2 regions of the Micromonospora sp. NPDC050695 genome follow, and region 1 is predicted to be linked to the other one. Evidence: riboswitches for the same ligand, from Rfam matches in the RefSeq annotation. Region 1 holds a riboswitch; the other holds the start of a gene.
The links. A riboswitch is a leader RNA that binds a small molecule or an ion and turns the genes downstream of it on or off. The one in region 1 is predicted to bind S-adenosylmethionine.
Positions count from the first base shown of each region.

Region 1 (5,056 bases):
GATCGACACCTTCTCGCTGCCCGCCAAGCAGCCGCACATCGCCATCTCCGTCGACATGCTCGACACCGGCATCGACGTTCCCGACGTCGTCAACCTGGTGTTCTTCAAGATCGTGCGGTCCAAGACGAAGTTCGCCCAGATGCTCGGCCGAGGCACCCGCCTCCGACTTGACCTGTATGCCCCCGGGATCCACAAGAAAGACTTCTTCGTATTCGACTTTTGCGGCAACTTTGAGTACTTCAGCCAGGACCCGACCACCACCGAGGGCTCGCTCAGCCCGTCACTCACCGAACGGATCTTCAAAGCCAAGGTCGAGCTGGTCAGCCAACTCGACCAGCGTCGACCCGCCGACGCCGTCGACAGCGACGCATCCGATGGTACGCAGAGCGAAGCCGGGCTGCGGTGGGACATCGCCCGGGACCTGCACGGACGGATCCAGGGCATGCGCCTGGACAACGTGGTGGTGCGCTCGCAGCGCCGCCTCGTCGAGTACTACATCGACATCGCCAACTGGCACCGGCTGTCGCCCGAAGCGTCAGTGCAGCTCGTCGGTAGCCTCGCCGGCCTGCCCAGCGAAGTCCGCGACGACGGCGAGGAGGCCAAGCGCTTCGACCTGTTGATCCTGCGCATGCAGCTCGGCCTGCTGGTGCCCGACAGTCGGTTCAACCGGCACCGCACCGAGGTCCAGGAGATCGCCTCGGCGCTGCTGGAGCAGACCACCATCCCGATGATCCAGCAACGGGCCCAACTGCTCGACGAGGTGGCCGGTGACGAGTGGTGGCAGGACGTCACGCTGCCCATGCTTGAGCTGGCTCGGCGCCGGATGCGCGACCTGGTCCGGCTGGTGCCGAAGGCGCGTCGCACCCTCGTCTTCACCAACTTCGCCGACGAGATCGACCAGGAGGTCGAGGTGCCGTTCAGTGGGGTGACCGTCGGCACCGACCTGGAACGCTTCCGCGCGAAGATGCGCGTCTACCTGCGTACCCACGAGGATCACCTGGCCGTGCAGAAGTTGCGCCGCAACCGCCAACTCTCCGGCACCGACCTCGCCGAGCTGGAACGGATGCTCGGCGAGAGCGGCGTCGGCGACAAGCAGGACATCGACCAGGCACGGCGATCCTCCGAAGGGCTCGGCCTGTTCATCCGTTCACTGGTCGGGTTGGACCGCGAGGCGGCCCGGGACGCGTTCAGCGAGTTCCTTGTCGACCGGACCCTCAACGCCGCCCAGCTCGACTTCATCAACCTGATCGTCAATGACCTGACCGTGAACGGTGTGATGGAGCCGGGACGCCTCTACGAGTCCCCGTTCAACGGTGTTGCCCCGCGTGGTCCCGAAGCGCTCTTCTCCAACCCCGACGCCGATCGTTTGGTCTCGATCCTCCGCTCGATCAAGAACAACGCCACGCCGGTCAGCGAGGTGGCGTAGCAGCGCGGGAGCTCTGTCGCGGGTCGACCGACGCCCCATGCCTGGGGCAACTCCACAGGCTGTACGGGCCGCTCGACAGGCGGTATTGCCGGCCTCGGGAGCGCTCCCACGGCGGAGCGCTGACCCGGCGGGGCGCGCGGGTCGGGTTCATGCGTAGGCGCGGCTGAGGGCGTGGGTGTCGAGCGTCCGTCCGTCGCCGTGGACGCAGTCGCTGGCCATGTTTCTACCGGGGATTTTCCCACCAGCAATGAACTTGTGAACTTCGATGTCTTCATGCCTCACCATTGATAGGTATCGATCACTATCCATGGAGGTCTCCATGAACGTCTCTCGGCTCGGCGGGCCGACCCTGTCCCTGTTCCGCATCGTGATCGGCCTGCTGTTCGCGTTGCACGGCCTCTCCTCGGTCTTCGGGTTGTTCGGCGGCAACCCGATGACCGGCAAGGCGGTACCGCTCGGCACCTGGCCGGGCTCTTCACCCGACCCGCCGCCCTCGTCGCATCCGGCTCGATGGCGTACGCCTACTTCGTCGTCCATCAGCCGGACGCCCTGCTGCCACTGCGCAACGGCGGTGAACTGGCGGCGCTCTTCTGCTGGTCGTTCCTGCTGATCGCGGCACTCGGCCCGGGCGCCTGGGCGCTCGACACGCTGCTCGTCCGGCGTCGCGCCGAGGCCCCGTCGGCACCGGTGGCCGAACCTGCGCCGGTGTCCGTCTGACCGCACCCGTGCCGCGCGTCGCCGGAGCCTCGACGAGGCGGCTCCGGCGGCGCGCTCGGGTCGGCCGCCACCGTGCCGGGTGATTCGTTGACCGCATCAACTCCACAGCGTCCGCCCGGCAGGTCCCGCACCCCGACCGCGCGGGGCGCGTCCGTTCATCAACGGCAGCAGTAGCAACCGCCCAGGTCCGGCGAGCCGGGGCCGGTGCCGCGTCAGGCCGGCAGGCCAGGTCTGAGGACCGCGTCCAGCAGGCCGGGGTAGAGCTTGTCCACCTCCGCTGCCTACCCACTACTCGCCGTGCTCGGCGGTGGGCGCCGTGATCGCGGTCCTGGCCTGGAACACCGGTGTGCAGCGGCTCGGCGCCGCCAACGCGGCCCTGTTCATGAACCTGGTCCCGGTGACCACGTTCGCCGTGCAGATCGCCCGCGGCTACCGGCCGGACCCGATCGAGCTGGTCGGCGCCGCGATCACGATCGCCGCCCTGATCGCCGCGAACCTCGCCACCAGGCCACGGGCGGCCCGGAACCGGTCATCGGCCCTGCCGCAACCGGTCGCGGTCACCGACCCGGTCGCGGTGGTCGACCCGGTGGCGGTGAGCGCCCGCTGACCCTAGACTCGACCGCACAACTGCATACCTCATCCAGAGGGGCTGAGGGATACGGCCCGACGACGCCCCGGCAACCACCCCGCGCGCTCACCGCTGAGCGACCCGCGGGGCAGGTGCCAATTCCGTCCCCGCCGCACCGTGCGATGCGGGGAAAGATGAGAGGACTCCTCGACATGACGTCGACGCTCGCCGCCCCCGGCATCGACACCTCCGCCAGCCCCGCCCGCGCCCTGGTCTGTCGCGCCTGTTCGGCCCGCTACCCGCTCGCCGCCCAGCACGCCTGCTACGAGTGTTTCGGCCCCCTCGAGGTCGACTACGACACCGCCGCCCTGGCCACCGTCACCCGCGAACAGATCGAGGCCGGCCCGAAGAACATCTGGCGGTACGCCGCGCTGCTGCCCGCCGGCCAGGACCCGGCCACCCGGGTCACCCTCGACCCGGGGCTCACCCCGCTGGTGGCGGCCCCGCACCTCGCCGCCGAACTGGGCATCACCGCACCGCTCTGGGTCAAGGACGACAGCGCCAACCCGACCCACTCGTTCAAGGACCGGGTCGTCTCGGTGGCGCTCACCGCCGCGAAGGCGCTCGGCTTCACCCGGTTCGCCTGCGCCTCGACCGGCAACCTGGCGAACTCGGTGGCCGCGCACGGCGCCCGCGCCGGGGTGCCCTCGGTGGTCTTCATCCCCAGCGACCTGGAACAGGGCAAGGTCATCACCACCGCCGTCTACGGCGGCGAGCTGGTCGCCATCGACGGCTCGTACGACGATGTCAACCGGCTCTGTGGCGAACTGGTGGAGACCGACGAATTCGAGGACACCGCGTTCGTCAACGTCAACGTCCGGCCGTACTACGCGGAGGGCTCCAAGACCCTCGGCTACGAGGTGGCCGAGCAGCTCGGCTGGCGGATCCCCGCCCAGGTGGTCATCCCGATGGCCAGCGGCGAACTGCTCACCAAGATTGACAAGGCGTTCTCCGAGCTGGTCGAGATCGGCCTGGTCGAGGCCCCGGCCGGCGGCTGGAAGGTCTTCGGCGCCCAGTCCGCCGGCTGCAACCCGATCGCGACCGCGCTGCACGCCGACACCGACACGATCACCCCGGTCAAGCCCACCGGCATCGCCAAGTCGCTCAACATCGGCGACCCGGCCGCCGGCCTCTACGCCCTGGAGGCGGTCCGCCGCACCGGCGGCTGGATGGAGTACGCCGACGACGACGAGATCCGCGCCGGCATCCGCGATCTGGCCCGCACCGCCGGTGTCTTCGCCGAGACCGCCGGTGGGGTCACCGTGGCGGTGCTGCGCAAGCTGGTCGAGTCCGGTCGGCTCGACCCGACGGCCGAGACCGTCGTCTTCAACACCGGCGAGGGCCTGAAGACCATCGATGCGGTGGCGGGTCAGGTCGGCCCGACCCACCACATCAAGCCCTCCCTGCGCGCCGCCCGGGACGCCGGCCTCCTCGGCTGACCCCTCGGCCGGGACGGGACGTGGCGGGGTGGCCTGGCGGGGGATGGCGGATCGCCCGGTCGGGGGATCGGGCCGATCCGCCGGGTAACTGGCTTTTCGCTGTGAGTGTGGAAAACCCACCGCTATGGACTTGACGGCAGGAACCGGACGGCGCAAGATGCTCCGTGCGGGAGGGCATTTCGCCGGAGAATTTTGAAGTTCTTGCGACCCAACGCCGGAGGCGTTGTGCGAGTGTCCCTCCCGACCACGTCCGATCGGGCCAGCGAATTAATTCGCTGGCCCGATCGCTTTTGCGGGGTGCAGGCTCATCGGCATGAGCATCACGATCGTGTCGTTCGATGGAGCCGACCGGGCCGCGGTCGACGAGGCGTACCGGATCGGGGCCGCCGCCAACGACGTCGACCTGCCGGACTTCCCGCCCTTCTGCCGGCGGCGCTTCGACGCGATGTTCCACACGCCGGCACCCGGCGCACGATCGCTCTGGGCGCTGGCCCGGCTGGACGGCGTACCGGCCGGCTACCTCCAACTGGACCTGCCGCACCTGGACAACACCGACAACGCCACCGCCGAGCTTGTGGTGCATCCCGAGCTGCGGCGGCGGGGCGTCGGTCGGGCGTTGCACGAGTACGGGGTGCGCCTGCTGCGCGAGCACGGCCGCAAGCGGGTCGTCGGGATGGCCGTCTCCGCGCTGCCCGGCGGGCCGGCTCGAAGCGTGGCGGGCGACTCGTTCGCCGCGACCACCGGCGCCCGGCCCGCCCTCGCCGAGGTGCGTCGCCGGCTCGACGTCGCAGAGATCGATCGGGTCGCGCTGCGGGCGGCGCTCGCCGAGGCCCGACCGCGAGCCGA
Region 1 covers NZ_JBFAHZ010000011.1:2,369-7,424, forward strand. Annotated here, with positions in the region: gene AB0H52_RS10980 (DEAD/DEAH box helicase family protein) at 1-1,426, shown strand, start outside; gene AB0H52_RS10985 (hypothetical protein) at 1,574-1,888, opposite strand; partial or broken gene AB0H52_RS10990 (DoxX family protein) at 1,794-2,143, shown strand; gene AB0H52_RS10995 (EamA family transporter) at 2,451-2,750, shown strand; SAM riboswitch class I at 2,777-2,912, shown strand; gene thrC (threonine synthase) at 2,924-4,210, shown strand; gene AB0H52_RS11005 (GNAT family N-acetyltransferase) at 4,524-5,056, shown strand, end outside.

Region 2 (5,056 bases), on a different contig from region 1:
CCGGGCCGGCGCTGCCACCCACCCCGTACGTCACCGCGTCCCAGCCCTGACCCCGGCGTTGCGCCCGCTCGTCCGCGTCGAGCAGCGCCGCCAGCCGGCTGCTCAGTCCCCCCGTCAGCAGCGGCCCGCAGGCCCCGGCCACGATCAGCAGCGCGGCCGGCACACCAACCGGCACCCGTCCGAGCAGCAACGCGGCCGCCGCGACCGCGACGGCGTACGTGGCGAAGCCGGCAGCCAGCAGGCCCCGGCCGTCCGCGGCCCGGTCCAGCCGCCGGGCGAGCACCGGCCCGAGCAGGTGTGGTGCGGTCAGGCAGGTGGCCAGCAACCCGCCGAGCAGCGCCGGACGGCTGGACCCGACCTCCGGGAGGGTGGCCAGCAGGATCACCCCCACCGCGGCACCGGCGTCGGCACCCCGTGCGAGCGTCGCCGCGACGAGGTAGTGGGGTAACGCTCGGCGTCCGCGAACGGCCGGCGCGACCGTGTCGAGAGAGCTGCTCACCCCTGCGCTGCTACCCGGCCCGGCCCGCGAACCAACATCGGGGCGTGATGTCCGGTTTGGCGGGCGACAGTCGGGAAACCGAAAACAAGCGGTGCGGATGCGGCCGCGCGTGGGATGGTTCGACATGGATGCCGTACCGGTGGTGACCTGCTCGCGCGTGGGGTGACCCGGCCGGTGGCGCGGGCGCACACACCGCGCCGCCCGCGGCGGCTTCGACGACGAGAGGCAGTGCCCATGCAGGCTCAGCGCAGGCCACCGCGCACGGAGCGGAGCCAGACCCGGGACGACCGGACCGGGGGCGGCATGACCGGGGCGGCCACGCCACTGACGATCTGGGCCGCTGCCGTGCTGCTCGGCCGGATCGGGGCGGGCGACGACGACAGTGATGACGAGCGGCACATCCTGCGCGGCATCGAGTGAGCACCGCCTCCCGGGGTCAGAGCCAGCCGCGCCGCTTGAAGACCAGGTAGAGGGTGCCGCAGACCAGCACCATGAGCAGCAGCGCGAACAGGTACCCGAAGCGCCAGTTCAGCTCCGGCATGTGGACGAAGTTCATCCCGTACACGGTGCCGATGAGGGTGGGAGCGAACAGGATCGCGGCCCAGGAGGAGACCTTCTTCAGCTCCTCGTTCTGCGCGTAGCTGGCCGCGGTGAGGCTGCGCATCTCCTCGTTCTGCTGCTGTGAGACGAGGGTGGCGTTGACGGTGAGGATGTTCTGCAACAGGTGCCGGAAACCGTCCACCCGTTCCACCACCTGGGTGAGGTGATCGGTCACGTCCCGCAGGTAGCGGCGCAGTTCCTCGTCGGAACTGCCGGCGCCGTCGGCCAGTGCGCCGAGCACGGTGAGCAGCGGGCGGGCGGCACGCTGGAACTGGATGACCTCCCGGCTGAGCCCGTAGATGCGCCGGCTGGCGTTCGGGTCACCGCCGAACACCTGGGTCTCGATCTCGTCGATGTCGTTCTCCAGACCGGCCACCACCGGCGCGTACCCGTCGACCACCTGGTCGAGGATCGCGTACAGGACGGCCTCCGGGCCGCGGGCGAGCATCGGCGCGTCGGTTTCCATCCGCCGCCGCACGGCGGCCAGGTCCGGGGCCTCGCCGTGCCGGACGGTGACCACGAATCCCGACCCGATGAACAGGTGCAGCTCGGAGAACTCGACCTCCTCCCGCAGGTCGTCGTAGCGGGCGGCGCGCAGCACCACGAACAGGGTGTCGCCGTACCGTTCCAGCTTGGGCCGCTGATGGGCGTTGATCGCGTCCTCGACCGCCAGGTCGTGCAGCCGGAACTCCCGGGCCAGTGAGGTGATCTGGTCGATGTCCGGCCGGTACAGGCCGATCCACGCCATCGCACCGTCCTGCTCCTGCTCCTGCAGGCAGCGGTACGTCTCGGCGAGGCCGGACGGCGACGCGAACCGGTGCCCTCGGATGTAGACGGCGCTGTCCGCCATGCCACCGGAGGGTGGGGCGGCCGGCTCGGCCGGTGGCGGTACGCCGACGCGGGTCTCGTGGACGTCGAGCTGGCGGCCGAAACCACCACCGGGGCGGAAGCGACGGTTGCCGGCCATGACCCGCCCCTCCCCGGTGACGTCCCGCCCGGCGGCCTGCCGACCCGACCGGACAGGTCGGTGCGGGGCGCCGGAGGCGCTGCATCCCCCCTGCCCCCGAGGCGAAACCCGACCTGGCGGTCCGCCCGTCGCGGACGGTGAGCGTGGTCATAACGACTGGACGATGCACCGGTCGCGGCTGCTAGCCTCGGCGCAGGTCATGAGCGCCAGCGCGAAGCCCCGGCTCGCTGGCCGGCAACCCTCCTCCGCGGTGGGGTGCCCCGGGTGAAGACCAGGCACCGGCAGGACGTCGGTGCAAGCGTGGCCTGGCACCCAGGTCAGCACAGACCCGGGAGACCGTATGCGCATCCTCAGCTCCACCCCAGCGGACGACCGCGTCGACCGGCGCTCGCCGGCACTGACCCGGCGTCGGCACGTGGACATGATGCGAATGTGCAGCGCGGCGTGTCGTCGCCGCACCGCGCACTAGCGCGTCCCTCTTCCCGCACCCATTTTCCAGCGGTACGCCCACCGGGCGCACCGTCAACGGCGCGCGTCCGTGCCCGCCGTTGCGTACCCCTTCGGAGACACCTGTGCGATTCCTTCCTGCCCTGACCCGTGCCGCCGCCCTGGGCGCGGCCACCATCCTGGCCGCCACGGCGCTGACCGCCTGCGGCGACGACGCCTCGACCGACGAGGCCGCCAACCCGTACGGCCTGGCCCAGCCGGGCGTGCTGCGGGCCGGCACGCTGACCGACGCCCCGCCGAACGTGTACCTCAAGGACGGTAAGTTCACCGGCTTCGACAACGACCTGCTGACCGCGGTGGCCAACAAGCTCGGTCTCAAGGTCGAGTTCGTCGGCACCGACTTCTCCGCGCTGCTGTCCCAGGTCAACAACCACAAGTTCGACGTGGGCAGCTCCTCGATCACCATCACCGAGGCACGCAAGAAGACCGTCGACTTCGGCAACGGCTACGACTTCGGCTACTTCGGCCTGGACGTCCCCGCCGGTTCGCCGATCACCGGCTTCGACCAGCTCGCCGGCAAGCGGGTCGTGGTGGTCCAGGGCACCGTCCAGGACGACTACGCCACCGGCAAGCAGCTCAACCCGGTGCGGGTGCCGGACTACAACGGCGCGATCAACCAGCTCAAGGCGGGCACCGCCGACGCGTGGATCGCCCCCGCGGAGATCGGCGAGAAGTCGGCCGCCGACAGCAGCGGCAAGATCACTGTTGCGGCCAAGCAGCTCAGCCCGGCACCGACCGCGTACGCCGTGGCCAAGGGCAGCGACAAGCTGCGCGAGGCGCTCAACAAGGGCCTCGACGAGGTGATCGCGGACGGCACCTGGAGCCGGTTGCAGGCGCAGTACTACCCGGGTCGGCCGATCCCGGCGGACTTCAAGCCGGGCAGCGGCACCGTTGCGGCGCCCACGACGTCGGCGTCCGCGTCGGCCGCCTCCTGAACCGGTGACGAGCGAGCGGGGCGGTAGGAGAGGCGACCGATGGATCCGTTGAGCACCCTGTGGGAGACGTTCTTCGACGTCGACGCCATGCGTGAGGCGCTGCCCGAGATGCTGACCGTCGGGTTGCCGAACACGCTGATCCTGGCGGTCTCCGCCGCCCTGCTCGGCTCGGTGCTGGGCCTGCTGCTGGCCGTCGCCGGCATCTCCCGCAGCCGGTGGCTGCGCTGGCCGGCCCGGGTCTACACCGACGTGTTCCGGGGCCTGCCGGCCGCGGCGACGATCCTGCTGATCGGCGTCGGGCTGGCACCGCTGGGCATGCAGGTCTGGGGGCCGGACCCGTACCCGCTGGGCATCCTGGCGCTGTCGTTGATCGCGGCCGCGTACATCGGGGAGATCTTCCGCTCCGGCATCCAGTCGGTGGAGGCCGCGCAACTGGAGGGTGCCCGCGCCCTCGGTTTCTCCTGGTCCGACGCGATGCGGCTGGTGATCATCCCGCAGGGTGTCCGGCGGGTGCTGCCGGCCTGGGTGAACCAGCTCATCGCATTGATCAAGGACTCCAGCCTGGTCTACTTCCTCGGCCTGGTGGCCAGCCAGCGGGAGCTGTTCCGGATCGGGCAGGACTACGCGGCCACCACCGGCAACGAGTCCGCGCTGCTGCTGGCCGGGCTCTTCTACCTGGCCCTGACCGTGCCGCTGACGCACGTCGTCAACTGGATCGACGGGCGGCTGCGCCACGGCCGGCCGGCCACCGCGCCCGCCGACGAGGACGAGGACGACACCGACCCGGCGCTGGCCGGCGCCCCGGAAGGAGACCGGCGATGACCACCTCCGTCAGCCTGGAGGCTCGGGACGTACACCTCGCCTTCGGGCCGAACCGGGTGCTGCGCGGCGTCGACCTCACCGTGCGGCGCGGTGCGACGGCCTGCGTGATCGGGCCGTCCGGGTCGGGCAAGTCCACTCTGCTGCGTACCCTCAACCGCCTGATCGAGCCCGATCGCGGCGACGTGCTGCTGGACGGGCGCAGCGTGCTGGGCGACGACCCGGACGCGCTGCGGCAGCGGATCGGCATGGTGTTCCAGCAGTTCAACCTGTTTCCGCACATGACCGTGCTGCGCAACGTCACCCTGGCGCTGCGCCGGCTGCGCAAGCTCGGCGAGGACGAGGCGGACGCCCTCGCCCGCGCCCAGTTGGAGCTGGTGGGGCTGGCCGGCAAGGCGAACTCCCGGCCGGCCCAGCTCTCCGGCGGCCAGCAGCAGCGCGTGGCGATCGCCCGTGCATTGGCGCTGAAGCCCGAGGTGATGCTCTTCGACGAGGCCACCTCGGCGCTCGACCCCGAGCTGGTCAAGGGGGTGCTCGCGGTGATGGCCGACCTGTCCGCCGCCGGGATGACCATGGTGGTGGTGACCCACGAGATGGGGTTCGCCCGGCGGGTCGCCGACACCGTGGCCTTCATGGACCGGGGTGTGGTCCTGGAGGCCGGCCCGCCCGAGGCGATCTTCGAGCGGGCCGAGCATCCCCGGCTGCGTCGGTTCCTCGCGCAGGTGCTCT
Region 2 covers NZ_JBFAHZ010000015.1:6,068-11,123, forward strand. Annotated here, with positions in the region: gene AB0H52_RS14375 (MFS transporter) at 1-499, opposite strand, end outside; gene AB0H52_RS14380 (hypothetical protein) at 728-919, shown strand; gene corA (magnesium/cobalt transporter CorA) at 936-2,066, opposite strand; SAM riboswitch class IV at 2,262-2,373, shown strand; gene AB0H52_RS14390 (ABC transporter substrate-binding protein) at 2,639-3,508, shown strand; gene AB0H52_RS14395 (amino acid ABC transporter permease) at 3,548-4,330, shown strand; gene AB0H52_RS14400 (amino acid ABC transporter ATP-binding protein) at 4,327-5,056, shown strand, end outside.
Region 2: it holds a riboswitch for S-adenosylmethionine, as region 1 does, so the genes downstream of both, AB0H52_RS14390 (ABC transporter substrate-binding protein) here and thrC (threonine synthase) in region 1, are expected to answer to the same signal.